Regions from separate parts of the Gordonia sp. YY1 genome, predicted to be linked through region 1. Evidence: predicted binding sites of a transcription regulator. Region 1 holds the regulator's gene; the other holds the start of a gene.
The links. The regulator HspR, encoded in region 1, represses chaperone genes until heat shock. The targets are predictions, from matches to a motif close to ANNTGAGTNNNNNNNACTCANNT.
Positions count from the first base shown of each region.

Region 2: a site for HspR is predicted at 4,388-4,410, ahead of clpB (ATP-dependent chaperone ClpB). Genes of this name have one in related genera too.

Region 1 covers NZ_WXYI01000014.1:11,798-26,746, forward strand. The annotation lists gene BPODLACK_RS16930 (DUF1214 domain-containing protein) at 1-992, opposite strand, end outside; gene BPODLACK_RS16935 (hypothetical protein) at 1,004-2,191, opposite strand; gene dnaK (molecular chaperone DnaK) at 2,529-4,376, shown strand; gene grpE (nucleotide exchange factor GrpE) at 4,373-4,996, shown strand; gene dnaJ (molecular chaperone DnaJ) at 5,131-6,333, shown strand; gene BPODLACK_RS16955 (heat shock protein transcriptional repressor HspR) at 6,337-6,735, shown strand; gene BPODLACK_RS16960 (SRPBCC family protein) at 6,772-7,239, shown strand; gene BPODLACK_RS16965 (antibiotic biosynthesis monooxygenase family protein) at 7,314-7,616, shown strand; gene BPODLACK_RS16970 (hypothetical protein) at 7,663-8,808, shown strand; gene BPODLACK_RS16975 (hypothetical protein) at 8,842-9,924, shown strand; gene BPODLACK_RS16980 (FAD-binding oxidoreductase) at 9,918-11,069, opposite strand; gene BPODLACK_RS16985 (amidohydrolase family protein) at 11,202-12,329, shown strand; gene BPODLACK_RS16990 (serine/threonine-protein kinase) at 12,344-13,288, opposite strand; gene BPODLACK_RS16995 (nitroreductase/quinone reductase family protein) at 13,361-13,786, opposite strand; gene BPODLACK_RS17000 (FAD-binding oxidoreductase) at 13,874-14,949, shown strand, end outside.
Region 2 covers NZ_WXYI01000006.1:205,508-220,456, forward strand. The annotation lists gene selB (selenocysteine-specific translation elongation factor) at 1-1,498, shown strand, start outside; gene clpB (ATP-dependent chaperone ClpB) at 1,766-4,318, opposite strand; gene BPODLACK_RS11015 (wax ester/triacylglycerol synthase family O-acyltransferase) at 4,565-5,974, opposite strand; gene BPODLACK_RS11020 (lipase family alpha/beta hydrolase) at 6,153-7,433, shown strand; gene BPODLACK_RS11025 (DUF2784 domain-containing protein) at 7,449-7,835, opposite strand; gene BPODLACK_RS11030 (cytochrome P450) at 7,952-9,190, shown strand; gene BPODLACK_RS11035 (mycothiol-dependent nitroreductase Rv2466c family protein) at 9,234-9,833, shown strand; gene BPODLACK_RS11040 (DUF427 domain-containing protein) at 9,835-10,608, opposite strand; gene BPODLACK_RS11045 (DUF6328 family protein) at 10,718-11,284, shown strand; gene BPODLACK_RS11050 (MBL fold metallo-hydrolase) at 11,317-12,213, shown strand; gene BPODLACK_RS11055 (DUF2231 domain-containing protein) at 12,265-12,744, shown strand; gene BPODLACK_RS11060 (response regulator transcription factor) at 12,803-13,492, shown strand; gene BPODLACK_RS11065 (sensor histidine kinase) at 13,453-14,883, opposite strand; gene BPODLACK_RS11070 (non-ribosomal peptide synthetase) at 14,885-14,949, opposite strand, start outside.

The DNA.
Region 1 (14,949 bases):
CCGAAGTCCCGTCCCTCGGAATCGATCCAGTCTCCGACACCGGGATCCTCGGCCGCGACGACGAAGCGGTAGCGACCGTCGACCACCGTGGCGGTGGCACCGGTGTACGACACCGGCCGGTACCGGAAGTCGAGGGAGTTCAGGAATCGGCTGTAGGCCAGGATGTTCCAGTATCGGCACTCGACGGTGTCGCCCTCGATGACCAGCGCCTGATCCGGTTGGAGCTGCCAGCCACCGCGGACGTAGTGGATGCCCGGTTCGGTGAACACCGCGCCCCCGGCCATCTCCGACCAGTGCCGCAGGGTGTTGGGCGGATCGAGATCGTCCTTCGTCGAGATCTCGAAGATCGTCGGCAGCATGGACGTCGTGGCCGCCAACGTGCCCAGCGCAGAAGCGAACCTGTCCGGATCGATCGACGGCGGAACCGGCGGTTCGACCACCGGTTCGATACTGCACCAGCCAAATTCGTCGTGTGCGACATCGCCGTGGAAGAACCTGACCCAGATCGCCCCGGAGCGTTCCGGGAGGTCCAGCCAGTCCCCGGCACCCGGCGCGGTACCGCCGACCACGATCTCGAAGCCGCCGTCGTCATCGAATCCGATGGCGTCGCTGTCGATGCGGGCTGTCGCCTCCGAGCCGATGCCGCCGGTCCGCTTGTAGACGGTGACCGACAGGTACGACGCATCCCCGCGGTTCCCGCGGATGCGGTAGGTGCGGTCCCCGCGGACCTCGGTGACCCAGTATTTGAAGTCGGGATTGTCCATCAGGAACTTGTGTCGCCACCCGTTGAACGGCACCAACTCGGGACGTTCACGGTCGGCTTCCAAGCGCGACAACTGATTCGACAGCCCGCGGACCAGTGCACGGAACCCGTCCGCCTGCTCGGCCGAATCGAGGTCGGCGGTGTCGGCCGCGAGCTTGTCGCCGGCGGTCCGGAGTGCGTCGACCAGGCCGTTCCACGCGGCGACCTCCGGCCGCGCCTCGTGGCTCATCGGCTCCTGGCTCACGGGAGTCGGACCCGGTCGTCGTGCCGGTAGTGGGGGCCCACGTCGTCGACGAGGATGCCCGGTTCGGCCTCGACCACCGCCGGGACGGCATCGAGCACGGCCCGCACCGACGCCGTCGTGATCGGGTTGGTGTGCCCGGACCCGATGCCGAACTCGAGTTGTGTCCGCATCTCGGCCGGTTCGCCGCTGATGACCAGCGTGTACGCGATCGGGCTGGTGAACCCGCCGAACGGCAGGTCATCGCCCCGGTACACGAGTTCGGCGCCGGGAGCGGAGCGAGCGGGCTGAGTGGGTACCGAAGCGAGATACCAGCATTCCTCGTTCGTGAAGAAGTGGTGGTCGCCGAGGTAGCCGCGATGAGTCAAATGCAGGGCCGCAGCGGTGCCCTTCCTGATGGTCGTCGCACCGACCTGGGCGTCACGTTCGGCGGGCAGTCCGCGCAATGAGGTCTCGACCCTGACCTCGGCACTGTCCGCGCCGTACAACGCGTGCGCGACGTTGCCGGTGAGGTCGCCGTAGTAGATGTCGCCGCCGCGCGCGACCGGGGACTCGGCGCTGAGGGAGTCCGGATCGGCGCCGAAACCCAGTGCTTCCAGGCCGCCCCACATCGACCCGGCCCGGGAGAAGTCGACGGCCTCCACCGATCGCACATGGCTGACCGACGACATCGCCTTGGCCATCGTCATCGCGACCCGTTCGACGATGAACGTCGGATGGACACCGGTCCCGTGCAGGGTGGCGCCGCCGGTGCGGCACGCCTCGAGCATGCGCTGCGGGGACTTGCGGAAGGGGCTGAGCCAGTTCGGCATCGACACGTTGTGATAGGCGGCGGTCGCCACGACGTTCTTCCCGGACTCGAGCAGATCGATGACGTCGTCGTCGAGCCCCTTGATCACCGCGGCCGGTGCCGGGGTGAGGACGACGCAGTCCACGTCGAGCTCCTTGAAGGCCTCGCGATCTCTGGTGGCGGCGATCCCGATCGGATCGGTGCGCACCAGCTCACCGATGTCCTTGCCGTCCTTCTTCGGGTTGTGCACCAGCGCACCGACGACCTCGAACGCCGGGTCGGCGACCGCGGCACGGATGACCGCGCCACCGACTTCGCCGGGACCCCACACGGCGATCCGATAGGGACGTATCGGAGCGGAGCCGGGTTCGGCGGTCGTCGGTCGGGGCAGCGTCATGTGCGGGTCCTCGGATTCGTCGAAGTGGAATCGCTTGCTTCCTGTTGAAATCTGCACGGTGGCGGCCGGTGTGTCAAGGACCACACGGCTTGAGCGAAATCCGCTCAACTTTTCCCGGCGGCGCGGGAACAAACCCCGTGGGACCCCCGTTACACACTTCGAGAAACCTGAGCGATCCAGACTCAAGTAGGTTTGACTCGCCGCTCCGAATTCAGTAGGACATGAGTCGGACGCACTGAAGTCCACCTCGCGCAGGGTTCGGACATCATCCCCGCGTCTCCGGCCGCGGGGGCACAAGGACTTGGGTGCACACCCACAAACTAGGAGGAAGCCAAACATGTCTCGTGCTGTTGGAATCGACCTCGGCACCACCAACTCCGTGGTTTCGGTGCTCGAGGGTGGCGAAGCTTCGGTCATCGCCAACGCCGAGGGCTCGCGGACCACGCCGTCCGTGGTCGCCTTCGCGCGTAACGGAGAAGTACTCGTCGGTCAGCCGGCCAAGAACCAGGCGGTCACCAACGTCGACCGCACCATCCGCTCGGTCAAGCGCCACATGGGTGAGGGCAACTGGACGATCGAGATCGACGACAAGAAGTACACCCCGCAGGAGATCAGCGCGCGCACGCTCATGAAGCTCAAGCGCGACGCCGAGGCGTACCTCGGTGAAGACGTCACCGACGCCGTGATCACCGTGCCCGCATACTTCAACGACGCCCAGCGTCAGGCCACCAAGGAAGCCGGCCAGATCGCCGGCCTCAACGTGCTCCGCATCGTCAACGAGCCCACCGCGGCCGCGCTGGCGTACGGACTCGACAAGGGTGAGAAGGAACAGACCATCCTGGTCTTCGACCTCGGTGGCGGCACCTTCGACGTCTCGCTGCTCGAGATCGGCGACGGTGTGGTCGAGGTCCGCGCGACCTCCGGTGACAACCACCTCGGTGGTGACGACTGGGATCAGCGCGTCGTCGACTGGCTCGTCGAGAAGTTCAAGTCCACCTCGGGCATCGACCTGACCAAGGACAAGATGGCTCTGCAGCGTCTGCGTGAGGCTGCCGAGAAGGCGAAGATCGAACTGTCGAGTTCGCAGAGCACCTCGATCAACCTGCCCTACATCACCGTCGACGCCGACAAGAACCCGCTGTTCCTCGACGAACAGCTCTCGCGCAGCGAGTTCCAGCGGATCACCTCTGATCTGCTCGAGCGCACCCGCGCCCCGTTCCAGGCCGTCATCAAGGATGCGGGCATCTCCGTCGGCGACATCGACCATGTCGTGCTCGTCGGTGGCTCGACCCGTATGCCGGCCGTCACCGATCTGGTGAAGGAACTGACCGGTGGCCGCGAGCCCAACAAGGGTGTCAACCCGGACGAGGTCGTCGCCGTGGGCGCCGCCCTGCAGGCCGGTGTTCTCCGCGGTGAGGTCAAGGACGTGCTGCTGCTCGACGTCACCCCGCTGTCCCTCGGCATCGAGACCAAGGGTGGCGTGATGCACAAGCTGATCGAGCGCAACACCACCATCCCGACCAAGCGGTCGGAGACCTACACCACGGCCGAGGACAACCAGCCGTCGGTGCAGATCCAGGTGTACCAGGGCGAGCGCGAGATCGCCTCGCACAACAAGCTGCTCGGCAGCTTCGAGCTGGGCGGCATCGCACCTGCGCCGCAGGGTGTCCCGCAGATCGAGGTGACCTTCGACATCGACGCCAACGGCATCGTGCACGTCACCGCGAAGGACAAGGGCACCGGCAAGGAGAACTCGATCCGCATCCAGGAGGGTTCCGGCCTGAGCAAGGACGAGATCGACCGCATGATCAAGGACGCGGAGGCTCACGCCGACGAGGATCGCAAGCGTCGTGAGGAGGCCGAGACCCGCAACCAGGCGGAGTCGCTGGTCCACCAGACCGAGAAGTTCCTCAAGGACAACGAGGACAAGGTCCCGGCCGACGTGAAGGAAAAGGTCGAGGCTGCGGTCGCCGACGCTAAGGAAGCGCTGAAGGGCACCGACTCGGCCGCGATCAAGACCGCGATCGAGAAGCTGTCGGAGGAGTCGCAGGCGCTCGGCCAGGCGATCTACGCCAACGCCGCTGCGGAATCCCCCAACGGTGAAGCCGGCGCAGCCGCCGACAGCGAGTCCGATGTCGTCGACGCCGAGGTCGTGGACGACGCCGACGCCAAGGAGAACAAGTGACCGCAGGATCCCATTCGACGAATGGGTCCGGCGAGGAGCCGGTGACGGTGACCGACCGTCGTCGCATCGACCCGGAAACGGGTGAGGTGCGCGACGAGCCGGCCGCCGGCCCCGGCCCGGCCGACGCCGAACCCGTCGTGGACGAGTCCGACAACGAACAGCCGGCCGATGCGACGTCGCCAGATGCGCGGGTCGCCGAACTGACGGCGGATCTGCAGCGGGAACGCGCGCAGTTCGCCAACTTCCGGCGACGCGCGGCCGAGGAGAAGCAGGGATCGGTTGCCTACGGCAAGCAGATCCTGATCGACAAGCTCCTGCCGGTTCTCGACGACCTCGACCGTGCCCGTGAGCACGGCGATCTCGAGAGCGGTCCGCTGCGGGCCGTCGCCGACAAGCTGGCCGGTGTGCTGAACACCGAGGGCCTCGAGGCCTTCGGTGCCCCGGGTGACGAGTTCAACCCTGAACTCCACGAGGCGGTTCAGCACGACGGCACCGGCGACCACCCCGTCATCGGCGCAGTGTATCGCTGCGGTTACCGGCTGGGCGAGAAGGTGATCCGTACCGCCATGGTGACGGTCACCGATCCGGAGCCCGCCGGCGACCCGACCGGTGCACAATAGATCGACCGTCTGTGGCCCTGGGGTGCGAGGAGCGAGAGCACGCGCCTCGCACCTCAGGGCTCTCTGGCGAGAGTACGAACACAACCGAAATATCAATCCAGACAACAAAAAGACTTTTGAGGAGGTGACGTCTGGTGGCTCCACAACGTGAGTGGTTGGAACACGACTTCTACAAGGACCTGGGCGTTGCTTCTGACGCTTCGGCTGAAGAGATCAAGAAGGCCTATCGCAAGCTCGCACGCGAGCTGCATCCGGATGCCAATCCCGGCGATTCCGCGGCCGAAGAGCGCTTCAAGCGGGTGTCCGAAGCCCACAGCGTGCTCAGTGATCCCGAGAAGCGCAAAGAGTACGACGAGACCCGGGCCATGTTCGCCGGCGGACGATTCCGCGGAGGCGGCAACGGATTCCCGGGTGGCTTCCCCGGCGGCGGTACGACCTACACGACCGGTGGCAACGACTTCGATCTCGGTGACCTGTTCGGCGGTGCCCAGACCAGCGGGGGAGGCGCCGGCGGTTTCGGGGACCTTTTCGAGGGTCTCTTCAACCGTGGCGGCGGAACCCAACGCACATCGACGGCCAGCCGTCCGCGTCGCGGTAAGGATCTCGAGACCGAGACCACGCTGTCCTTCAAGGACGCGGCCCTCGGTACGACGGTCCCGCTGCGGGTGACCAGCCCGTCCCCGTGCACGACCTGCCACGGTTCAGGCGCCAAGCCGGGCACCAGCCCGCGAGTGTGCCCCAACTGCAACGGCTCCGGTTTCGTCAGCCGAAACCAGGGCGCGTTCGGGTTCAGTGAACCCTGCCAGGACTGCCAGGGCACCGGTTCGCGGATCGACGACCCGTGCGGCGACTGCTCCGGCAGCGGCGTGAAGAATCGGACCCGCACCATCAACGTGCGCATTCCGGCGGGAGTCGAAGACGGTCAACGGATTCGGCTTGCCGGACAGGGTGAGGCCGGACGCCGCGGAGCGCCGTCGGGCGACCTGTACGTCGTCGTGCACGTGACCCCGCACAAGCAGTTCACGCGCAGCGGCAACGACCTTCGCGTGCAGTTGCCGGTGCGGATCTCCGAACTCGTTCTCGGCGCGACGGTCTCGGTACCGACCCTCGAGGGTTCGGTCGGGGTCAAGATCCCACCGAACACGACCGACGGCCGGACGCTCCGCGTGCGTGGCCGCGGCGTCCCCAAGCGGTCCGGCGGAGCAGGCGACCTGCTCGTCACCGTCAAGGTCGCGGTGCCGGACAAGCTCGACGACGCCGCGATCGAGGCGATGCGTGCCTACGATCAGGCCGAGCGGGCAAGCGGATTCGATCCACGGGCGAACTGGGGGAGATGAGTGATGGCCGGCCACAAGAACTTCGACGCCGATGGCGCGACCTTCATGATCTCGGTGGCCGCCGAGCTCGCCGGATTGCACGCCCAGACCCTGCGCACCTATGACCGTCTGGGTCTGGTCACCCCGCAGCGGACGAGTGGGGGCGGACGCCGTTACTCCTCCCGCGACGTCGAACTCCTGCGAGAGATCCAGCGTCTCTCGCAGGAAGAAGGCGTCAATCTCGCAGGTATCAAACGGATCATCGATCTGAGCAATCAGGTCGAGGCGCTCCAGCAGCGTATCCGTGAACTCTCCGACGAGGTTGCCGCGTCGCGGAACCGTCGCGGCGGCGAGTTGGTCCCGGTGCCCCGGACCAATGCGCTGGTCGTGTGGCAGCCGCGGCGCAAGCGTTCCGTCGACTGAGCGAACCGACCGGCAGGGCCCGCGTACGTTGGATGTATGGCATCCGACACCGTTACCACCGTTGACACGGGCCCGCACCGCGTCTCCCGGCGCATCGTCGTCGATGCGCCGGTCGCCGACGTCTTCGCCCTCGTCGTCAACCCGCACCGGCATCACGAACTCGACGGTTCGGGCACGGTGCGCGACACACCCGTCAAGGGGCCGGAGAAGCTCACCCCCGGCGCGCGATTCAGTGTGGGGATGAAGCAGTTCGGCGTCCCGTACACCATCACGTCCACCGCGACCGACGTCGAGACCGACAAGGTCGTCGAATGGAAGCACCCCATGGGCCATCGCTGGCGCTGGGAACTGGTGTCCACGTCGCCGACGACCACACAGGTCACCGAGACCTTCGATTACTCGACGCTCAAGATCCCGAAGATCATGGAACTGATCGGGTACGACAAGAAGAACGGTCACGGCATCGAGGGCACGCTGCGCGCGCTCGCGAAGCGATTCGGCTGACCTTGCCGCCCTCTTGCCGACACGGTGTCGGTAAGATGGCGGCGACCATCAGACCCGAGTCCAGGAGTCGACGAATGTTCGTGATCACCAACCGCATCGATGTCACCGAGAATGCCGAGGCATTCGAGAAAGCGTTCTCGGAGTCGATGCGCAGCACGCTGAAGGGCGTCCCGGGCCTGCAGCGCGCGACACTGATGCGCCCGGAGGCCGACGGCCTGCCTTACGTGTCCACGATGGAATTCGACGCCAGGGAGGACTTCCTGGCGTGGCTGAAGTCGGACTCGTTCCGTGCGTCGCACTCCGACAAGCAGGCGCCGGGGATGCAGGCTCCCTCGGCCGTCGAACAGCACACCCTGATCGAGACATTCACCGCCTGATCACTTCGTCGCCGCCGGGCGACGACCACCACACGAAGGGCGCCACATGGAGTTCGAGGACGAGGCGTCGTCATCCGGCGACGAACCGGCGGTTGTCCTCGGAGTCGTCGCCGCGCCCGGACAGCCGATCGGTCTCGCGCGCAAACTCGTCGACGCGGATCTGATCGAGCACGTGCAGACGACCTTCCCCGGAGCCCGATGGCAGGTCGAGGTCGTGGAGGTGTCCGTGGTGCAGCCGCCCGCGACCGACGCCCAGATCGTCGACGCCGCGAGAGACCTTCTCCTCGAACGGGAATGGGACCTCGTGGTCTGCCTGACCGACCTGCCGCTACACGTGGGACGCCGCCCCGTCGTCGCCCATGCCAACGCGGTGCACGGCGTTGCGGTCCTGTCGGTTCCCGCGCTCGGTCCGACCGGCCTGCGTCAGCGGACGCGCGGGACGGTGGTCGGTCTCCTCGCTCAGCTCCTCGGCGCCGACGCGGACGATCTCCGAGAGCATCAGAAGTCGCCGTCTCGCTCCCCGCTACGGCACCGCGTCCGCCAGCTCGGCACCGACACCGACGAGGAGAGCACCGCCTTCACCGCCCGGGTGCTGACCGGCAACCTCCGACTCCTCACCGGCATGGTCCGCGCCAATCGGCCGTGGCGCCTCGCGCTCGGGCTGACCCGTGCGCTCACGGGCGCCATCGCCGCAGGCGTGTTCGCACTGGTGACCGCCGACATCTGGCTGCTGGCCGACACCTTCGGATGGGTCCGGCTCACCGGCGTCGCCGTCGGCTCGATCGTCGCCATCACCGCCACCCTGATCATCGGCGCCGACCTGTGGGAGCGGGGATCGTCGCGGCAGTCGCGCGAACAGATCGTCCTGTTCAACACCGTCACGGTCATCACCGTCGTGCTGGGCGTCGCGGCGTTCTATGCGGCTCTGTTCGTACTCGCGACCGCCGGCGCACTGTGCCTGGTGGTCCCGCAGGTCTTCGGCGATGCACTCGGCCACGATCCCGGGATCACCGACTACCTGGAGGTCGCGTGGCTGACGTGTTCGCTCGCCACGGTCGGCGGTGCGCTCGGTGCGGGGCTGGAGACCGACGAGGCGGTGCGCGACGCCGCATACACCCAGCATCCGGCCGAGTCGGTCTGGCGAGGTACTCCGCGACGGTCCGGCTGCCACGGATCGCGTAACAGCCGCTAGGCTTCATGGGCAAACGTCGATGTGGAGGTGACGATGACCCAAGATCCGGCGGGTGGGGGACTGCCCGGATCCGTGGTTCTCGGGATATCCGTCGTCGACGACCAGATCGCGTCCGTCGTGCGGGACGCCGACGGGCACATCCTGGCGAGCAATCTCGTCGACCTGCCGGATTCCTCGGCCCCCGCGGTCGAGGCCGCGATCATCGTACTCGTCGATTCGGTTCCGGTCGTGGTGGACCAGATCGGTGTCTCCGCCTCTCGCGAGGACGTCCGCAAGCACCTGGCGCAAGCCTTCGCCTCGGACGCCGCAGGCGAATCCTGGCATCGCCGCGTCGTCGTCACCGGATACGCCTCGGCGCTCGCCGAGATCGCCTGCACCCACGCCACCCGAGGCGGCGTCGTGGCCGTCGTGGACCTCGATCGCGATGCCGCCCCGGCGGCCGGTACCACTGTGGCTACGGTCGACACGACGTCGGGTGCGGTCCTCGGGACCGCCGACTTCACCACCAACCGGCTCGCGCCCGTCACCGATCCCGACGGGGCGTCCGCTCTGGCGACGGCGGTCACCAAGCTCCCGCGCGGTCGCGACATCACCTCCATCATCGTGGTGGGACCCGGCGCGGAGATGCCCGGCATCGCTCCCGCCTTCGAGTACGCGGCGCAGCGACCCGTCACGGTCGCCGCAAACCCCCCGCTCGCGTCGGCCATCGGCGCGGCCGACGCCGCCCTGGTGGCGCTGTCGGCCCCGGCGGGGGCCACGCGGGTGTCGACGGGGCGACGCTGGTGGTTCGTCGGCGCCGCGATCGGCGCCGCGGTGTTCCTCGGCGCCGTCGGGCTGACCTTGATCCTGGCCGCCGAGAGGGCCACCCCCGAAGCTGTTCCGGTGACGGTCACCGAGACCCCTGCGGCGGTGACCGTCACCGCAGACGCGACGACGGTCACCGAGACCGAGACCGAGACGCCGCAGGCCCGCACCACGACGGTCACCAGCACGCCGCGTCCGGTCACCCGGACGACCACGGTGACCGAAGAGGTGTCGGCTGCCACGATCACCGAGACGGAGACGACCACCATCGAGGTGCCGGCGCCGGGAGAATCAGCGCCCCGGGGTCAGTAGACGGGGTCGTGCTGGATGCGGCTCGCCCGCACCCCGGCGATGATCAGCTGTCGCCGGGTCGCCTCGATCATCTGCGCCGACCCCGCGATCAGCACCTGATGGTTTTCCCAGTTCCCGGCGCCGACAACCACGTCGGCGAGGGTGCCGATGCGGTGTTCGATCCCGAGTTCGGCCGGCGTCGCCACCGCCCTGATCCACCACGGGTCGCGTTCTTCCTCCGAGACCGCGGTGACCTGCAACCACGGATTGGTGGCGGCGATCCGCCGCAGCACACTGAGGTCGTAGAGTTCGCCGGGATGGCGCATGCCGTAGAAGATGTGGGTCGGCGGCGAGTCCGCGCGCTTGGACATCTCGATGAGCAGCGCACGCAGCGGGGCGAGACCGGTACCGCCGGCGACCATCAGCACGGGCTGATCCCGGTCGACGTGCAACGTGCCGTGACTCTGGGACAGCGTCCAGACATCCCCGACGCTGGTCTCGCTGACGATCGCCGAACTGACCGCCCCACCTTGGATCGCCCGTACGTGGAACTCCAGCTCACCGGCCGGATTCGGGGGGATCGACGGCGAGAAGTTGCGCCACTGCTTCGGCCACTGCGGGATGTGGACCTCGAGGTACTGGCCGGCGATGAATGTCAGTGGCGCGTGCGCGATGAGTCGTACGACGGCGAGGTCGCGGCTGATGCGGTACTTCTCGACGACCTCTGCCGTCCACCGCGCCGGATGGGTGGCGGTTTCGGCCGCCCCACGCATCACGCCGGTGACGAGCATCATCGCCTGGGAGACCGTCTGCTGGGCCTCGGAGTCCCAGTACCCCTCCATCAGACTGGCGAACTCGCCCATGAGCGCCGAGTACATCACGTGGTAGTGCTCGGGTTCGACGCCGAACTTGCGATGGTCGCGACCGAGCTGGGCGAGGAACTCGACGAGGTCGGCGTGGCCGGATTCTGCCGGTATGGCTTCGAGGACGTGGTCGATCACGCGATGGAAGGCGATCTGCTGTGCGGCCATCGAGACGCCGAACAGGTCCCGGAGGTCGGGGTCGATCGCGAACATCCGGGTGAAGACGTTGGTCGCGAACCGGTCGGGCTGCCGGTTCACCGCTGTTCGCAGCTGATGCAACGTGTGGCGTGAGTGGCTCGCCATTCTCTCTGGACAACCTCCGTCGGCGTTCGTCCCCGCCTCTTCCAAGAGACCCAACACTAGCCTCTCGACCCGACAGAATTCAGGATCCGCCATCGTATGTCGGACTGTGATCCGGTATGGCAAGGTACCAGCATGACGTCCCTCGACGGTGTCCTCCCGGCCATCGTCGACGCGCATGTGCAGCACTGGAATCTGCGGCGCACTCCCTGGGCCGCAACCCGTTCGTCGCGCCTGTACGGGTTCGTCCCCCGATTGGGGGACCGGGTGTTTCCGCTCGTCGCCTCGCGCGCCGACCGCGAGTTCGTGCTGACACCGCGAACGGTCGCGCGTCCCTACGGGCCGCGGCAGTACGCCACCGATGCCGCACTCGTGCCGACGGTCGTCGGTGTGCCCATCGACACCGTCGTGCACGTCGAGTCGCACTGGCGCAAGGCGTTTCCGGCCGGGGAACAGGCGTCCGCCCACAGCACCGCGGTGGAGGAGACGCGCTATCTGGAGGACCTCCCGTTCGGTCAGGCGGGGGCTCCCCGTCTCGGAGCGATCGTCGCCCACGGTGATCCACGGGACCACGACTTCGCCGAGACACTCGACCAGCAGCTCATCGTCTCACCGCGGGTCCGAGGCGTCCGGCTGGTGGCGACGCGTCACCCCGATCCACGCGTCCGCGACGGTGGCGACGCCGACAACATCCTGTCGTCGACCGCCTTCCTCGACGGCTTCGCCGAGCTCGCGGGGCGCAAGCTCGTCTTCGAGGCGGCGGTCTACTCCCATCAGCTCTACGACGTCATCGTGCTGGCGAGGGAGTATCCGGACACGACCATCGTGCTCGATCATTTCGGGATGCCGGCCGGGGTTTTCGGCCCGATCGGGACTCGCACGGGCGCGACGGCCGCCGCGCGCGCGGACATCTGGCGGCTATGGCGGGAACGGATCACCACCCTGGCGTCGTATCGCAATGTGGTGGTGAAACTCTCCGGTCTCGCGATGCCGGTCCTCGGCTACGGCCACGAACGGTGGGGCAACATCGGCGGGCAGACGACACTCGCCGAGATGATCTGTCCGTTCGTCGAACACGTCGTGAACCACTTCGGTACCGATCGCGTCATGTTCGGGTCCAATTACCCGATCGACCGGCCCAACGCCGCGATCGACGTACTCGTCGGAGCCCTCGTCGACTGCGCGTCGCCATGGGGAGACGAGGCCTTGCGACGGATCTTCCGCGACACCGCGGTCCGGGTCTACAAGCTCGACGACGCGTGACGTGTCGGATCTCGTCACAGGTGACGCGGACGCCCCCACCTTCGTGAGCGGGTCGGTTCGGGCACGGGCACGTCGCGCATGAGGCGGACCAGTATGTCGACCAGTTCGGTACACGTCGGATAGCGGTCCTGCGGCGACTTGGCGAGCGCCTTGGCGAAGATGGAGTTCATCGCCGACGGGAGCCACGGCCGGCGTCGGGTGAGGCGGGGCGGCTCGTCGTTGATGTGTGCGTAGGTGATCGCGAACGACGTGTGTCGCGGGTACGGCGGTTCGCCGGTGAACATCTCGACGAGGCTGCATGCGAAGGAGTAGTTGTCGCTGGCCGGCGAGAGACGTTGTGCCTGAAGCAGTTCCGGTGAGGCGTACCCGATGGAACCCTGCACCCGCCCGTTCCGGGCGAGTGGCCTCGTGTCGTCGAGGAACTGGGCGATCCCGAAATCGGAGAGATAGGCGTCCACCGGTGCGGGGGTGTCGCCGTCGGGGCTGACCGGCCGGGAGAGCAGGATGTTGGCGGGTTTGACGTCGCGGTGGAGGATCTCCTGGCGGTGGGCGTGGTCGAGGGCATCGGCGATCTGTGCGGCGACCCGCAGGATCGTGTCGACGTGGGGTTCGTCGGTGCGACCGGGCACGAGTGCAGTGGCTGACGGGCCGGGCGCGTACTGCATCGCCAGCCACATCGACGGCAGGTGGTGGGGGCCGAGAGACCCGGGCGGCGCGGCGATCTCGCCGTGCGCGCGAATCCGCACGATGTGCGGGTGGTCGAGCAGCGAGGCGATCCCGGACTCCCGCTCGAACCGTTCGCGGACCCGGCCGTGGTCGGAGGCGTTCGGGTGCAGCACCTTGAGCGCGACGGGCCCGTTGCCGTCGTCGCGATGGGCACGGAAGACGTCGGCACTCGCACCCCCGCCGAGGAACTCGTCGATGGTGAAGCCGGCCACGCATTCGCCAACCTCGAACACCTTGTCAGCGTAAGGCGACGACGACCGGTCGGAGCGGTGCGACGATCGGGGTGTCGGGACCCGGGCTCGCGGTCAGGCCGTCGGCGTCAGGCGGAAGATCGGGAACCTTCGGCCCTGTGCGGTCTCGGTGTACTTGACGAACTGATCGGTGAACGAGGTGAACTTCGCCCAGGCCTCATCCCAGTCGTCGTCGGTGATCTCGGTGACCTGCGTGTCGTGACGCTCGATGCCGTCGACGGCGGGGGCCTCGACGGCAACCGAGTCGGGGTGGGCCCTCAGGTTGTGCACCCACGCCGGCGTCGTCGGGGAACCCGCGAAGGACCCGATGACCAGCCAGGAGCCGTCGTCGGCGAGACCGAACAGCGGGCTGATCCGCGGCTCACCGGATTTGGCGCCGACGGTGTGCAGCAGGACGAGGTTCTTCCCGAACCCTGCGGTCTCGACATGTCCGTTGTTGGTGCGGAACTCGTTGATGATGGTGGTGTTGAAGTCGTTCACGATCTCATTGATACGCCTTCCCGGCGACGACCGGCCGGTGTGTCAAAGTGAAACCGCGGTCCGGGCGGCGAAGAATACGCTGAACGTATGAGTGCCGATACGAGTTCGTTGGCCGCCGCGCTGCCCGATGGGATGGTGATCACCGACCCCGACATCCTTGCCGGGTATCGCCAGGACCGTGCCCTGGACCCGACCGCGGGCACCCCGCTCGCACTCGTCCGCCCGACCTCGACCGAAGACGTTCAGACGACGGTTCGCTGGTGTCACGAGAACCGGGTGCCGATCATCACGAGGGGTGCCGGCACCAGCCTCTCGGGTGGCTCGACCGCGGTGGACGGCGCCATCATGCTCTCCACCGAGAAGATGCGCGAGATCGCGGTGGACCCGGCGACGCGGACCGCCGTCGTGCAGCCCGGGCTGTTCAACTCGGAGGTCAAGGCCGCGGCGGCGGCCGAGGGTCTCTGGTACCCGCCGGACCCGTCGTCGTTCGAGATCTGCTCGATCGGCGGCAACGTCGCCACCAACGCCGGCGGACTGTGCTGCGTGAAGTACGGGGTGACCACCGACTACGTCCTGGGCCTGCAGGTGGTGCTGGCCGACGGCCGCGCGGTGCGAGTGGGCGGCAAACAGCTCAAGGACTCGGCAGGCCTCCCGCTGACCAAACTCTTCGTCGGCAGCGAGGGACTCCTCGGGATCATCACCGAGGTGACCCTGCGGCTGCTGCCACCCCAGGGGCCGGCGAGCACGGTCGTCGGGATCTTCGACTCGGTCCACGACGCGAGCCGTGCCGTCCTCGCCGTCACCGGCGAGATCCGTCCGGCGATGCTCGAATTCATGGATTCGGTGGCCATCAACGCGGTCGAGGACATGCTGCGCATGGGGCTCGACCGCGACGCCGGCGCGCTGCTCGTCGCCCAGTCCGACGCACCCGGGGCGGCCGGCGCCCAGGAGGTCGAACTCATCCGGAACGCCTTCGAGACGAACGGCGCCGGTGAGGTCTTCGCCACCGACGATCCCACCGAGGGGGAGGCGTTCACCGCCGCCCGGCGCGCGGCCATCCCGGCCGTGGAGAAGCTCGGGTCGCTGCTCCTCGAGGACGTCGGCGTGCCGTTGCCGTCGTTGCCCGATCTCATCGACGGCGTCGCCAAGATCGCCGCGGACAA
Region 2 (14,949 bases), on a different contig from region 1:
GCTCGGTGTCGACTACGGGCTGTTGGTGATCTCGCGTGCGGATCGCGCGGAGGAGAATCACATCGATGACGTGATCGCCACCGCCCGTGCCGAGTTGGCCCGGACCGGACTGGCCGAGGCGCCGGCGGTCGTGACCTCCGCTCCCACCGGGCGTGGCCTCGATGAACTGCGCCGCACCCTCGACACGGTCCTCGCGCAGACGCCATCTCCTTCGACGTCGGGGCGCGTCCGCCTCTGGATCGACCGCGTTTTCACCCGCACCGGGGCGGGCACGGTGGTCACCGGCACGCTGCCTTCGGGCACGATCGGGGTCGGTGACACCATGGAGCTGGTGGGCCCCGACGGGCACCGGTCGGTCGATGTCCGCGGATTGCAGAGCGAGGGAACATCTCTCACGATCGCGGCGCCGGTCAGCCGGGTCGCCGTCAATCTCCGTGGTGTCGGCGTCGAGACCCTCGCGCGTGGAGACGCTCTCGTCACTCCGGGAGCCTGGCATTCGTCGGTCGAGGCAGACATCCGCCGCGTCGGTGGCGTCCCGTTCGACGATGCTCCCGAGCACCTCGTCGTCCACATCGGAACCGCTGCACTGACAGCCCGCCTGCGCCGCTTCGACTCCGACCACGCACGCCTGACATTCGCACGTGCCGTGCCACTGTCCCGGGGTGATCGTCTCGTGTTGCGAAACCCCGGTCAGCGCATCGTCGGTGGCGGGATCGTCCTGCACCCCGATCCGCCCGGGCTCCGTCGCCGCGGCGACTCAGCTCGCCGGACCGCCGTCCTGGCCGGGATGAGTGAAGACGGCGGCGCCGCGGAAGAGGTTGCCCGACGTGGCGCCGTGCGCGTTCCGGATCTGCATCGGCTCGGCCTCGTCCACGACGGTGAGACGCCACCGCCGGGGGTTCGTGTCATCGACGAGTGGTGGGTCGACGTATCCACCTGCGCGGCATGGGCCCGGCGCCTGCATGACGCGGTCGTCGGAGTTCATGAGCGTGAGCCCATGTCCGCCGGCCTGTCGACGTCAGGGGTTCCTTCGTTGCTGAATCTCCCTGACGGAGCACTGTTGCCGACGGTGATCGCCGACGCCGGACTCGCGTCGTCCGACGGCCATCTCTCGATCCCGGGCCATGTCCCGGATCTCGGTGACGCCGACGAAGCGATGAGCGCCCTGGAGCGCCGTCTGACCGAGCAGCCGTTCCGCGCTCCCGAGGCGGACGATCTCTCCGCGCTCGGCCTGGGGACCAGGGAGCTCGCGGCTGCCGAGCGCACCGGCCGCATCCTGCGATTACGCGACGGCGTGGTGCTGTTGCCGACCGCGCCGGCGCTGGCCATGCGGACCCTCGCCGCGCTCGACCAGCCGTTCACGACCAGCGAGGCCCGCCAGGCGCTCTCCACGACGAGACGCGTGATGATCCCACTGCTCGAACACCTCGACGCCCGGGGTTGGACCCGCCGCCTCGACGCCGGGCACCGAGAGGTCGTGCGCCCCACCGCCGGCTGAGCCGGCACCGAGCGGTCGTGCGCCACACCGCCGGCTGAGCCGGCACCGAGCGGTCGTGCCCCCCACCGCCGGCTGAGCCGGCACCGAGCGGTCGTGCGCCCACACCGCCGGCTGAGCCGGCACCGAGCGGTCGTGCGCCCCACCGCCGGCTGAGCCGGCACCGAGCGCAGCGAGGCGCCGCGTCGAAGCCCAGGTAATCGGAGTCGTCGACTGGAACCACGACAAAGGGACCCACCCCGAAGGGTGGGTCCCTCTCTAGATCTGAACTCAGCCGAGCACCAACGACTCCCCGTCGGCACTGACGTTCACCGGAACGATGTCGCCGTCGCGGATGTCTCCCTTCAGCAACTGCCTGGCGAGCTGGTCACCGATGGCCTGCTGCACCAGCCGGCGCAGCGGACGAGCACCGTACAGCGGATCGAATCCACGTGCGCCGAGCCATTCCTTGGCCTTCGGCGACACCTCGAGGTCGAGGCGACGCTGGGCCAGCCGCTTCTTGAGCTGTCCGAGTTGGATGTCGACGATCGCCACCAGCTCCTCGGGGCTGAGAGCATCGAAGATCACCACGTCGTCGAGCCGGTTGATGAACTCGGGCTTGAACGCCGAGCGCACCGCCGCCATGACCTGATCCTTGTCGCCACCCGCGCCGAGGTTCGAGGTCAGGATCAGGATGGTGTTGCGGAAGTCCACCGTCCGTCCCTGGCCGTCGGTGAGTCGGCCTTCGTCGAGCACCTGCAGCAGCACGTCGAACACGTCCGGGTGGGCCTTCTCGATCTCGTCGAACAGGACCACCGTGTACGGGCGACGACGCACGGCCTCGGTCAGCTGACCACCGGCCTCGTACCCGACATAACCGGGGGGAGCACCGACGAGCCTTGCGACGCTGTGCTTCTCGCCGTACTCGCTCATGTCGATGCGGACCATCGCCCGCTCGTCGTCGAACAGGAACTCCGCGAGCGCCTTGGCCAGCTCGGTCTTGCCGACACCGGTGGGGCCGAGGAACATGAACGAGCCGAGCGGCCGGTTCGGGTCGGCGACACCGGCGCGTGCACGACGCACCGCGTCGGAGACGGCCTCGACAGCGGCCTTCTGACCGATGACGCGCTGCCCCAGTTCGTCTTCCATGCGCAGCAGCTTGGCGGTCTCACCTTCGAGCATGCGTCCGGCCGGGATTCCGGTCCACGACGACACGACCTGCGCCACGTCGTCGGGTCCGACCTCCTCCTGCAGCATCACGTCCTGGCCGGGATCGGTGCCGGTCTTCTCCAGTGCGGCCTCGAGTTCCTTCTCCAGGCCCGGGATTCGGCCGTACCGCAGCTCGGCCGCGCGCCCGAGGTCACCGTCGCGCTCGGCGCGATCGGCCTCGCCGCGAAGACGATCCAGCTCCTCCTTGAGGTCGCGTACCGCGTCGATCGCGGTCTTCTCCGACTGCCACCGCGCGGAGAGCTCGTTGAGCTTCTCCTTCTGGTCGGCCAGTTCGGCGCGTAGCTTCTCGAGCCGCTCCTTCGACGCCGCGTCGGTTTCCTTCTGCAGCGCAACCTCTTCGACCTCCAGCCGGCGGACGATGCGCTCGACCTCGTCGATCTCGACGGGGCGCGAGTCGATCTCCATCCGTAACCGCGACGCCGCCTCGTCGACGAGGTCGATGGCCTTGTCGGGGAGGAATCGCGAGGTGATGTAGCGGTCGGAAAGTGTTGCCGCAGCGACCAATGCGGAGTCGGTGATGCGCACGCCGTGGTGCACCTCATACCGGTCCTTGAGGCCGCGGAGGATACCGATGGCGTCCTCGACCGACGGTTCGCCGACGTACACCTGCTGGAAGCGACGCTCGAGTGCGGCGTCCTTCTCGATGTACTTGCGGTACTCCTCGAGGGTCGTGGCACCGACCAGCCGCAGCTCACCACGGGCGAGCATCGGCTTGATCATGTTGCCGGCGTCCATCGCGGAATCGCCGGTCGCACCGGCCCCGACGATGGTGTGCAGCTCGTCGATGAAGGTGATGACCTGTCCGGCCGATCCCTTGATCTCGTCGAGCACGGCCTTGAGCCGCTCCTCGAATTCGCCGCGGTACTTGGCACCGGCGACCATCGAACCCATGTCGAGGGAGATGACGGTCTTGCCGCGCAGCGATTCCGGCACGTCGCCGGCGACGATGCGCTGGGCCAGGCCCTCGACGATCGCCGTCTTGCCGACGCCGGGCTCACCGATGAGGACCGGGTTGTTCTTGGTCCGCCGGCTGAGCACCTGCACGACACGCCGGATCTCGGTGTCGCGCCCGATGACCGGGTCGAGCTTGCCTTCGCGGGCCGCCGCGGTCAGGTCGGTCGAGTACTTCTCGAGTGCCTGGTAGGTCGACTCCGGGTCCTCGGAGGTGACCCGGGCGCTGCCGCGTACGGCGACGAACGCGTCCCGCAACTCCTGCGGGGTCGCGCCGGCGTTGTGCAGCAACTTGGCGACGTCGGAGTCACCGGTCGCCAGACCGACGACGACGTGCTCGGTCGAGACGTACTCGTCGTCGAGTTCACCGGCCAGCTGCTGAGCTGCACTGATGGCCGCGATCGATTCGCGGGAAAGCTGGGGCGTCGCACTGGCCTGGGCCACCGTCGGCATGCGATCGACCAGTCCCTGGGCCTGCGCACGAACGCTCGACGGGTCCACGCCCACTGCCTTGAGCAGTGGCGACGCGATGCCGTCGGACTGATCGAGCAACGCCACCAGGATGTGGGCCGGTCGCACATCGGGGTTGCCAGCACTGGCCGCCGCCTGCACAGCAGCGCTCAATGCCTGCTGTGTCTTCGTGGTGGGGGTGAAGCTGTCCACTCGCGTGCACCTTTCTCTTTAGTCCAACAGGCTCAAGTATGAGCCATACGGAGGATGCAACGCCAACAAAGTTGAGTACATTCCGCTCAGCTTCGATATAGATGTGAACTGCGTCATATCGGGACCCGCTCTCTGCGCAGCCTGGTAGGCGGCTTCCGGGTCTTCGGCCAGGGATCCTGCGAAGATCGCGAGAAGCGGCGAAGCCCGCGCCACCATCACGGAATGGACCATCGCGCGATTCCGCACCTAGCCCGACGCGAGCCCGTAAGCGGTCTCGAGTTCGGCCAGCACACGCTCCGCCAGCGGGATGAGCGGTTCTACGTCTGGCAGCATCTCGCGGCCGGCGACACAGCCGAACGACACCTTGTCCCCGTGCGAGTAGACGGTGATGTTGAGACCCAGACCGGCGAACACCGTCGAGATCGGGAACAGCGAGTCCAGGCGGGCGCCGTTGTAGTACATCTCTTCAGCGGGACCTCGGAGGGTGGATATCGGCAGGTTGTATCCGGTGCGCCGCTTGGGACCGAAAGGCAGCAACGCGGTCACGACGCTCTGCGCGACATTCGGCACCACCAAGGCCAGCGATGCAGCCCCGCCGTGGGCTGCGACCTGTTTCTTCGCAAAGTCCATGGCCCGGTGGATCGTCGCGAGCCGCTCCACCGGATCGTCGACATCGGTTGCCAGGGAGCATGTTTCCAATCCGAAGGCGTTGCTGCGCGCGGTTTGTCCCGGATCGTCGAGCACCCGCACCGAGATCGGGCACAGACCGACGAGCGAGCGCCTCGGGAGTTCGCCCCGCTCGGCGAGCAAATCGCGTAACACCCCGGAGATGACCGCGGTCAGCACATCGTTGACGGTGACGTCGGCTGCCACGCGGATCGCCCGTACCCGACTGAGCTCGAAGGTGGCGCCGACGACCGCCCGGTCCGGGCCCACTCGGCCGTTGAACCGGACGAACGGTGCACTCAACGGCAGGCCGACCCTACCTTGCAGCGCCCCGACCAGCAGATCGCGCTGCCCACCGACGACGCTTCGGGCAAACCCCAGCGACGACTTCGCGAGACCCGCGGCCGACCGGACGGCCGTGAGCGGGTGCGGCCCGGATGACGGTTTCGCCGGCGACGCGACCCGCGGAGAATGGACGCTGGCGGCGTAGAAGGGTTTCAGGTCGCGCCTGTCCGGGTCCCCACTCAAGGAGTCGGCGATCATCTGCATGCCGGCCACCCCGTCGACCAGCGCGTGATGGATCTTGATGTAGAACGCGAACCGCCCGCCGGACAGGCCACCGATCAAGTACGCCTGCCACAGCGGCCGGGATCGTGACAACCCCTGCGCGTGCAGATCGCCGATCAGACGCCACAGTTCGGCATCGTCGCCTCCAGGCGGGAGGTGTAGGCGCCGAACATGATCGACAACATTGACCTCGACCTGTTCCCACGTCCACAGCCCCAGCGTGTCGACGCCGATGTGCGGGCGGCGTGCCAGCCGCGGATCAACCGCGTCGGTGGCGATGAGTCCCTGCGTATAGAGATCGTCGACAAAGCCCGGCCCCGCATCATCGGGCGGAGAGAAGATCATCAGCGCAGCGACGTGGATCGGGTTGACGAGCGTCTCGGCGCTCATCAAGGCCGCCTCCATCGGGTCCATCAACTGCATACCGGTGCTCCCGCCGTGGCCAGGCGACACCGAGGAAACGGCGCCACGCCGGGCCGTGACCGTCGATCGTCCCGCTGATGATAGGCACGATCCCCGAGAAACGAACCGGTTTCGTCCACTGCGTCTTCCGTCTGTACGCGTTGCACCCGGAATCAGTTTACAAACGTACACTGAACTCATGTCGGCAGATCACCCTCGCGATCGCGAGATGCCCGCACTCGCGGCCCTGGGCCGAACCGAGCTGGGCAGAGCTGTCACAGGAATCGCAACCGTGCACGCATCCATTGCCGACACCGTCTTCGGCGGCCTGCGCGCCGCTTGGGGTCCCCGGGTCCGTCCCGCCCAGATGATGCACGACGCCATCAGCACGTCCACCTATTCCGCTATCGTCTCGTCCGTCGATGTGGTCGGCGACCTGGCCGAGTCGCTCGCCTACCGCCACGGCGGGGTGCCGTCCGAGGACAAGCGCGGCGCCGTGGCGATCGGCATCCTCGACGGTTTGATCGGGGATCAGCTGACCGCTGAGCAGTCACCCCTGGCTCCGGAGACCGCCGTCCGTGTCGACGGCGCGATCGTTCCGATCACCCCGGAGGACCTGGCGGGCGCCTTCCCCCGGGCCACCGGGCACCTGACGGTGTTCCTGCACGGCCTCATGGAGACCGAGTTCGCGTGGGAGCTCGGCGGCAGACCCACCTACGGCGCACGCCTGGCCGATGACCTCGGCAGCACCGAGGTCATGATCCGGTACAACTCGGGACGACACATCAGTGACAACGGCCGCGATCTCGCACAGTTGCTCGCCGACCTGCTGTTGTCGTGGCCGGTGCCGGTCACCGACCTGACCCTCATCGGCCACTCGATGGGCGGACTGGTGATCCGGAGTGCGTGCCATCAGGCCGCCGCCGTCGATACGTATTGGCCCCACCTGGTTCGACAGACGGTGTGCCTCGGTACGCCGCACCTCGGCGCGCCCCTGGCACGAGGGGTTCACTGGGCGACGGCGGCCCTGCGCCTGTGGCCGACCAGCCGTCCATTCGGCGCGCTGCTCGGTCGGCGCAGTGCCGGAGTCCGCGACCTGTTCCACGGGACGGTCACCGAAGAGCAGTGGCGCGACACCGACCCGGAGGCCTTTCTACAGCCCGCGGTCGATTACCCACCGCTCATGAAGGGCGCGCGGCATCTCTACGTCACGGCGACCGTGACCCGACGACCCGATCACCCATTCGGCCGTATCGTCGGCGACGGATTGGTGATGACGAACAGCGGCGGTGGCCGAGATCGGAAGCGGCACCTCGGATTCGAGGTCGACGACGGGTTCCACATCGGCGGCGCCCACCACTTCACCTTGCTCAACGACGACACCGTCTACGAGTGGATGCTCCCCCTGCTGAGACCTCGCCGTGCGCTACCGCCGGGCTCGAGTCCCCCGGAATCGCCACCTCGCCCGAACACGCGCTAGCTGCAGGTGGCTCCTCTACCGCGAACCAGCGACGCTGCGGCGGCGCGGACGGGTCCGGACCCGCCACCACAGCCCCACCCACGACGCAACGACCACGGCAGCGACCAACCCGCGCACCAGGCCGAGGGCAGAATCGGGGTAGATCACCCCGGTCAGGTAGTGGTCTATGAACCCGGTCGAGGGCAGCCCCGCTTCGCCGGCACGATGCCGCGCCCAGTTCTCGGCATCGGTGAGCGGGCACCACAGCCCCAAGCCCACCGAGGCGAGTCCCCACCCCACGGCCGCGAGGTGGAGCACGACGGTGCGTGGCCACCGCCAGGCGATGAACCCACCGAACGTCAGATACAGCAGGAACAGCAGATGCAGGACCGCTATGCCGTCGGCCAGAACCCGATAGGGCATGTGTCCAGCGTAAATCGGTCGGGTTCACCAATCTGCCGATCTGGAACACGGCGATATCGGACACTCGAAGCGAGAAGCACCCGTTCGACGGAAGGACGCCATCGGTGAGCACGAGCATGACCGACGAGGCCGCCAACGTATTCGCCGATCCGACGGCCTACGCCGACGAGCCGCGACTCCACGCGGCGATGGCCCACCTCCGGGCGCACAACCCGGTCGCCTACGTCGACAAAGCCCCCTACCGGCCGTTCTACGCGATCACCAGACACGCCGACATCATGGACATCGAGCGCGACAACAACCTCTGGCTCAGCGAGCCCCGCCCGGTGCTGGTGACCGCAGTGGCCGACGACTTCGCCAAGTCGCAGCTCGAGTCCGGAGCGGGGTTGCGCACCCTGATCCACATGGACGACCCCCACCACAAGAAGGTGCGGGCGATCGGCCAGGACTGGTTCCGGCCGAAGGCGTTGCGCGAGCTACAAGTCCAGGTGGACGCACTGGCGAAACGCTACGTCGACAAGATGGCCGAGATCGGTCCGGAATGCGATTTCGTCGAGGACATCGCCATCCACTTTCCGCTGTACGTCATCCTGTCGTTACTGGGGTTACCCGAAGAGGACTTCCCCCGGATGCACCAGCTGACCCAGGAGATGTTCGGCGCCGACGACGAGGAGTACCAGCGCGGCACCACGCTCGAGGAGCGGATGGCGACGCTGCTGGACTTCTTCGACTACTTCAGCAAACTGACCGCCTCCCGGCGCGCGAATCCCACCGGCGACCTGGCATCGGCAATCGCCAACGGCCGGATCGACGGCGAGCCCCTCTCCGACGTCGACACCGCCTCCTACTACGTGATCGTCGCCAGCGCCGGCCACGACACCACCAAGGACGCGATCTCCGGAGGCCTGCGCGCACTCATCGAGAACCCCCACGAACTCGACCGCCTCCGCCACGACCCCGAACTCATCGACACCGCGGTGGAGGAGATGATCCGCTGGACCACGCCGGTCAAGGAATTCATGCGCACGGCCGCCGCGGACACCTCGGTGCGTGGCGTACCGATCGCCAAGGGCGAATCCGTCTATCTCGCTTACACTTCCGGAAACCGGGACGAAGAGATCTTCGACGACCCGTTCACCTTCGACGTCGGACGCTTCCCGAACAAGCACCTCGCGTTCGGTTACGGCGTGCACTTCTGCCTGGGCGCAGCGCTGGCGCGGATGGAGATGCGAAGTCTGTTCAGCGCACTGATCCCGCGACTGGATTCGATCGAGCTGGCCGGCGAACCCGAACTGGCCGCGACGGTGTTCGTCGGCGGGCTCAAGCACCTGCCGATCCGGTACTCGATCCGCTGACACCTCACGTATCGAACCCGGCCGAATTGGGTACGCCGCCCCCATGACCCACTTCGACTTCTACTTCGATCCGGTATGCCCCTTCGCCTGGGCCGCGTCGCGTTGGCTCCTCGACCGCGCGAACGCCCACGATGCGGATGTCGACTGGCACCTCATGAGTCTCGCGATCCTGAACGAGGACGAGGAGCCGGATTCCGACGAACAGCGCCGCCGACTCGAGACGGCACTCCGGCTGGGACGCGTCGTCGCGGCCGCCACCGACAAGGCCGGCGCCGACGTCATCGAGCCGCTCTACTCTGCGCTCGGCAGACGTATCCACTTCGCGGGCGACGAGGTGACCCCGACGGTCGTCGCCGAGGCGCTGGCCGAGGCAGGACTCCCGGCCGAGCTGGCCGACGCCATGGACGACGCCTCCTTCGACGACGCGGTGCGCGCGTCCCACGAACGCAGCCAAGAATCGCTCGGCGAGGACGGCGGCAGCCCGATCCTCGGCATCGACGGCACCTACTTCTTCGGACCGGTGCTCGCCGACATCCCGACCGGCGATGAGGCCGAGACCCTGTACACCTCGCTCGTCGCCATCGCCGGCACGACGTTCGCGCAGATGAAACGGCCGGCCGATCCGCCGACCTTCACCGCGTGAGTCAGTCGATCTGCACGTCGACCCGCTCGTCGTAGAAGCAGATCAGGTCCCGCACCGGTTCGGCGTCGGGCAGCGGATCGGTGTAGGTCCAGGCGACGTCGGGAACGACCTCGTCGCCGACCACCGCCGACCAGTACGTCGCCTGACCTTTGTACGCACACACGGTGACGGTGTCGGAGCGTTGCAGGACATCCATCCGGACGTCCTCGCGCGGGATGTAGTGCCGCGCCGGGAGGTGTGTTTCCAGCAGGAGCGTCGGGTTGTGACTCTCCGCCAGCACGGTGTCCCCGATGCGCACGACGATGTGCCTGCTGGTGGCGAGGCAGTCGATTCGTTTGTACGGGTCGTGCGCATGACCCATCGCGATCTGTTCTTCCTCGCGCCATTCGTCGAACGCGTCCCAGTCGAGGAGTACATAGTCGGCGAGATCAGGGTCGTCGAGCCGAAACCCAGCTCCGACCAGCGTCCGCGTGTCGGCCCCGATGTCGTAGGCCGCGCCGGGCGCGGTGTGCATCGAAAACGGATGCGCCGGCGTCAGGATCGGGGGGTGATCAGCGCCCGGCATCGTCGGTACGTGATGCTCGAGTGGGGCGGCGATGTCCGCGGTTCGCACCGCGTAGCACCCGACCACCCGATACGGCTCCCAGACCTGGATCGGTTCGGCCGAGTCGACGACCACCTGACCGTCGACAAACGCGCGGACCCGTCGGTGCATGTCGGTCCACCGCAGCAAACCCACCTGAGACTTCGTGACTTCATCCAGGGACGTGGCCATGGACCGATGGTCCTCCGCCTCGTGGCCTTTTGCCAGGGATCACGGCAAGTAATCGGCACTGCAGCTCAACCGACTCGGTTCTCGTCCCCGCTGATGCGAGGATGAGACAGTGGCCCATCCAACGGACACCGAACCTCCCACCGGACATCCCGGCGCCGACGATGCCGCGTGGAACCGCGCTGAACGCGACGAAACCGAGACCCAGCGCCTCGACCGCAACTGGAATTCCCTGCTACAAGAGCTGCGTGTCGTGCAGACCGGCGTGCAGATCCTGACCGGGTTTCTGCTGACCATGCCGTTCCAGAGCCGCTTCGAGGACCTCGGTGGTGGCCTGCGCGTCGTCTACCTGATCACCGTGTCCTTCGCGGTCGGCGCCGCCATCCTGCTCGCCGCACCGGTCGCACTGCACCGCGCGCTGTTCCGCCGGCACCAGCTCGCGCTCATCGTCGCCCTCGCGCATTACATGGCCTTCGCCGGGCTGACACTCCTCGGGCTGGCGCTGTCCGGCGCGATCACCGTGGTGTTCGGTGCGACCGCCGGTCCGGTACCGGCAGTCGTGGCGGGGTGCTGCACGTTCGTCGTGTTCTCGATGGCGTGGATCGTCCTGCCTCTGACCGCACGTGGCATGACCGACCCTCCCGACGACGATGCGACCCCGCGCGAGCGCGGTCATTGACATCTCGCTCTCCGCGCGGGTAGGCAGACCAGATGACCACGGCGTCGCGCTTCACCGAAACCCGCTTCGACCAGGTGACCGTGCTCGCATCCACGCACGGTGGAGCGTTCCCGTACGGAAACACCGTCGTCGTGCACGGTTCCGAGGCGACGCTGGTCCTCGATCCCTCCCTCGACGTCGACCACGACCCCGTCGGTGCCGATGCCGTCATGATCAGCCACGCGCACGAGGACCACATCGCCGGCCTGCGCCACTTCGACACCGCGAAGTATGCGCATCACGACGAAGTCGGCGGAGTTCGTTCACTCCAGGTCCTTCTCGACGGCTACGGACTCACGCCCGAGGAACGCGCCGCGGTCGACGCCCAGATCGGTGACACCTTCGCACTCACGCCCGGCTTTCCGGACGCGCGCGGCGTCGGCGACGGGCACGTCTTCGATCTCGGGGACATCACCGCGACGGTCGTCCACCTCCCCGGCCACACCCGTGGACACTGCGGCGTCCTCGTCGAACCGACCGGTTTCTTCTACATCGCCGACATCGACCTCACTCGCTTCGGCCCGATGTACGGCGACGTCGGCAGCAGCGTCGACGACTACCTCGCCTCCATCGCGCGCGTCCGCGAGGTCGAGGCCCGGTGGTACGGCACCTTCCACCAGAAGGGAGTCGTGGAGGGCGCGAGAGTTTTTCGAGAACACCTGAAAGCGTACGAGGGCGTCATCCACCGGCGCGAGGAACGGTTGCTGGAATTCCTGGACCGGCCCCGGCGACTCGACGAGATCGTCGGGCACCGGCTCGTATACCGACCTCACGTACAGATGCCCTTCGTCGATGCCGTCGAGCGCCGCACGGCCGGATTGCACCTCGAACGGCTCATCCGACACGGGCAGGTCGCACGCACGAACGACGGGTCGTATCACCGGATGTGACATGTTCGGCATTTCAGCTACCCTTCAACATCGCCGGGCTACCGTCGCAGCGTGAACACAATCAACGGCCTGCCCATTCACCCGCTCCTCGTCCACGTCGTCGTGGTGCTGGTCCCACTCACCGCCCTGATGGCGATCATCGGGGTGTGCTGGCCGGCGGCACGGGCCCGCCTCGGAATCCTCACTCCCCTGGTCGCTCTGGCCGCGTTGATCTCCGTTCCACTCACCACGACTGCCGGAGAATCGCTGGAAGAGCGCGTGGGTCCGAATCCCGCGATCGAACACCACGCCGGGTTCGGCGAACAGGTCATTTACTGGGTCGGTCCGCTGTTCGCACTCGCCGTCCTCTGGTGGGCGGTTCACGACGAGCGGGTGATGGCCACCATCCACACGAGAATCCCGGCATCGGCGAAACTCTCGCAGCGGGTGACTGCACTCGTCCTGGGGGTCGCGCTGATCGTGGTGGCCGTGGGGTCGCTGTACATCGTCTACCGAACCGGCGATTCCGGCTCCCGCGCCGCCTGGTCATGACACGCACGAACACGTGAATCACGTCGGGCAGACCGAGTCCGGGCAGATACTGGAGCACATGCGCGTACTGGTCGTCGAGGACGATCCGCGGGCCACCGAGACCCTGCGGCGGACCCTGCGGGCCGAGGGCTGGGCCGTCGACACCGCCGCCGACGGCGTCGCGGGTGTCGAATCCGCCTGTGCCAGAAGTTACGACGTCATCGTCAGCGACATCATGATGCCGCGTCTCAACGGCTACGAACTCGTCCGAGAGCTGCGGCACCGCGGTGTGTGGACCCCGGTACTCATGCTCACCGCCAAGGACGGGGAGTACGACGAGGCGGACGCATTCGATCTCGGCGCCGACGACTACATGGTCAAACCGTTTTCCTTGGTCGTGCTGTCCGCGCGATTACGCGCACTCGCACGGCGCGGCGCCCCGGAACGACCGACCATCCTGCAGGCCGGATCGCTCTCGCTGGATCCGGCGCGACGAGAGGTCCGGCGTGGGGAGACACCGATCCGCCTCACCGCCCGAGAATTCGCGGTTCTCGAATACCTGATACGTCACAAGGGCAACGTGGTCAGCAAGACCGACATCCTGCGGGCGGTGTGGGACGAGCACTACCGTGGCGACGACAACATCGTCGAGGTGTACGTCGGCTACCTCCGCCGACACATCGACACCCCTTTCGGGGTTCGCGCGATCGAAACCGTCCGCGGCGCCGGCTATCGGCTCGCCGACAACGGCGGTGACCCCTCGACCTGATCGGCCCGCAGCGGTAACGACACCCCGATGGTGCAGCCTCCGCCGTCGGTGTCCAGCACGGTGACGGTGCCGTGATGTGCACGAACGATCTCGTCGACGATCGAGAGGCCGAGTCCGGTGCCGCCCCGGCGATCTCGCGAATCGTCGAGCCGCACAAAGCGGTCGAAGACGCGTGCACGATCGTCGACAGGAATACCCGGCCCGTCATCGGCCACACTGATCGTCACCCATTCCGGGTCGACGGCCATGGTCACCGTCACTGCGGAACGGGCATGCCGAACGGCGTTGTCGCACAGATTCCGTACCACGCGGCCGAGCTGGTCGCGGTCGCCGAGTGCACGAACCGGCAGCACGGTCGCCGAGATCTCGAGGTCGGTGGTGAGATCGAGCCGGGTGACCTCGTCGTTGACGATGTCGTCGAGATCCACTTCCTCGAATGAGGGCCGCAGTCCGTACTCGTCGGCACGGGCCAGGAGAAGAAGGTCGTCGACGAGGTCGCGCAAGCGGTGGGCCTCGGGCAGCAGGAGTGTGGACACCGTCGCGGAATCGATCGGTTCACCTGTCCGGACGGCGAGCTCCAGCAATCCCAGGATGGTGACGAGCGGGCTTCGCAGTTCGTGTGAGGAATCGCCGACGAACCTGATCTGCTGTTCGCGGGCGAAGGCCAGCGCATCGAGCATCTCGTTCATCGTCACCGCGAGCGTGGCGATCTCGTCGTCCGTGTCGGCGACCGGAACCCGTCGCGCCACACCGGATCTCGAAATCTCCGCAACCTCGGTCCGGATGGCCTCCACTGGTCGCAGTGTTCGGCCGACGAGCTCATAGGTCGTCGCCGCCGCGACGATGAGGATGATCGGGAACACCACGCAGAGGACGCCGAAAACCGTCAGCACGGTCGCGTGGATGTGTGCTTCACCGGCTCCGACGACAACGCTGAACACCTGCCCGTCCGGCGCCGTCACGCCCCGAACCACGACGCGGAACTCGTCGTCCTCTCCGGGGAATGTCGCGTCCACCGCGGTATGCCGTACCCCGGCATCCACCGGGGCCACCAGTGGCCGGACCCGTTGCCGCTCGTGGCTCGCCGCGAGCACCGACCCATCTCGGCCGACGATCTGCACGATGCCGATCGAGTCGGTCGGCTCCAGCTCGGTCGTCGCCACCGCCGCGAGCCCACCCTGCGCCAGGGCGTCGGCGATGTCTTGACTCCGTGTCGACGTCGCCGTGTCGGCGGCGTCGGTGAGCGAACGGTAGACCACGATCAGCACCAGCCCGCCGGCGATTGCCAGGGCCGCGAACAGGGTCGCCACACCGATGACAGTCAGCCGGACGCGGACACTCCGCCATCCGAATCTGCCGGACCAGATGTGTGGTGCTCTGACAGAACTCATCTCACCACCGACGCAGGCACCGGCTCACCTCCGCCAGAACGCGCTCGGTCCGCTCGATCCCCAGCG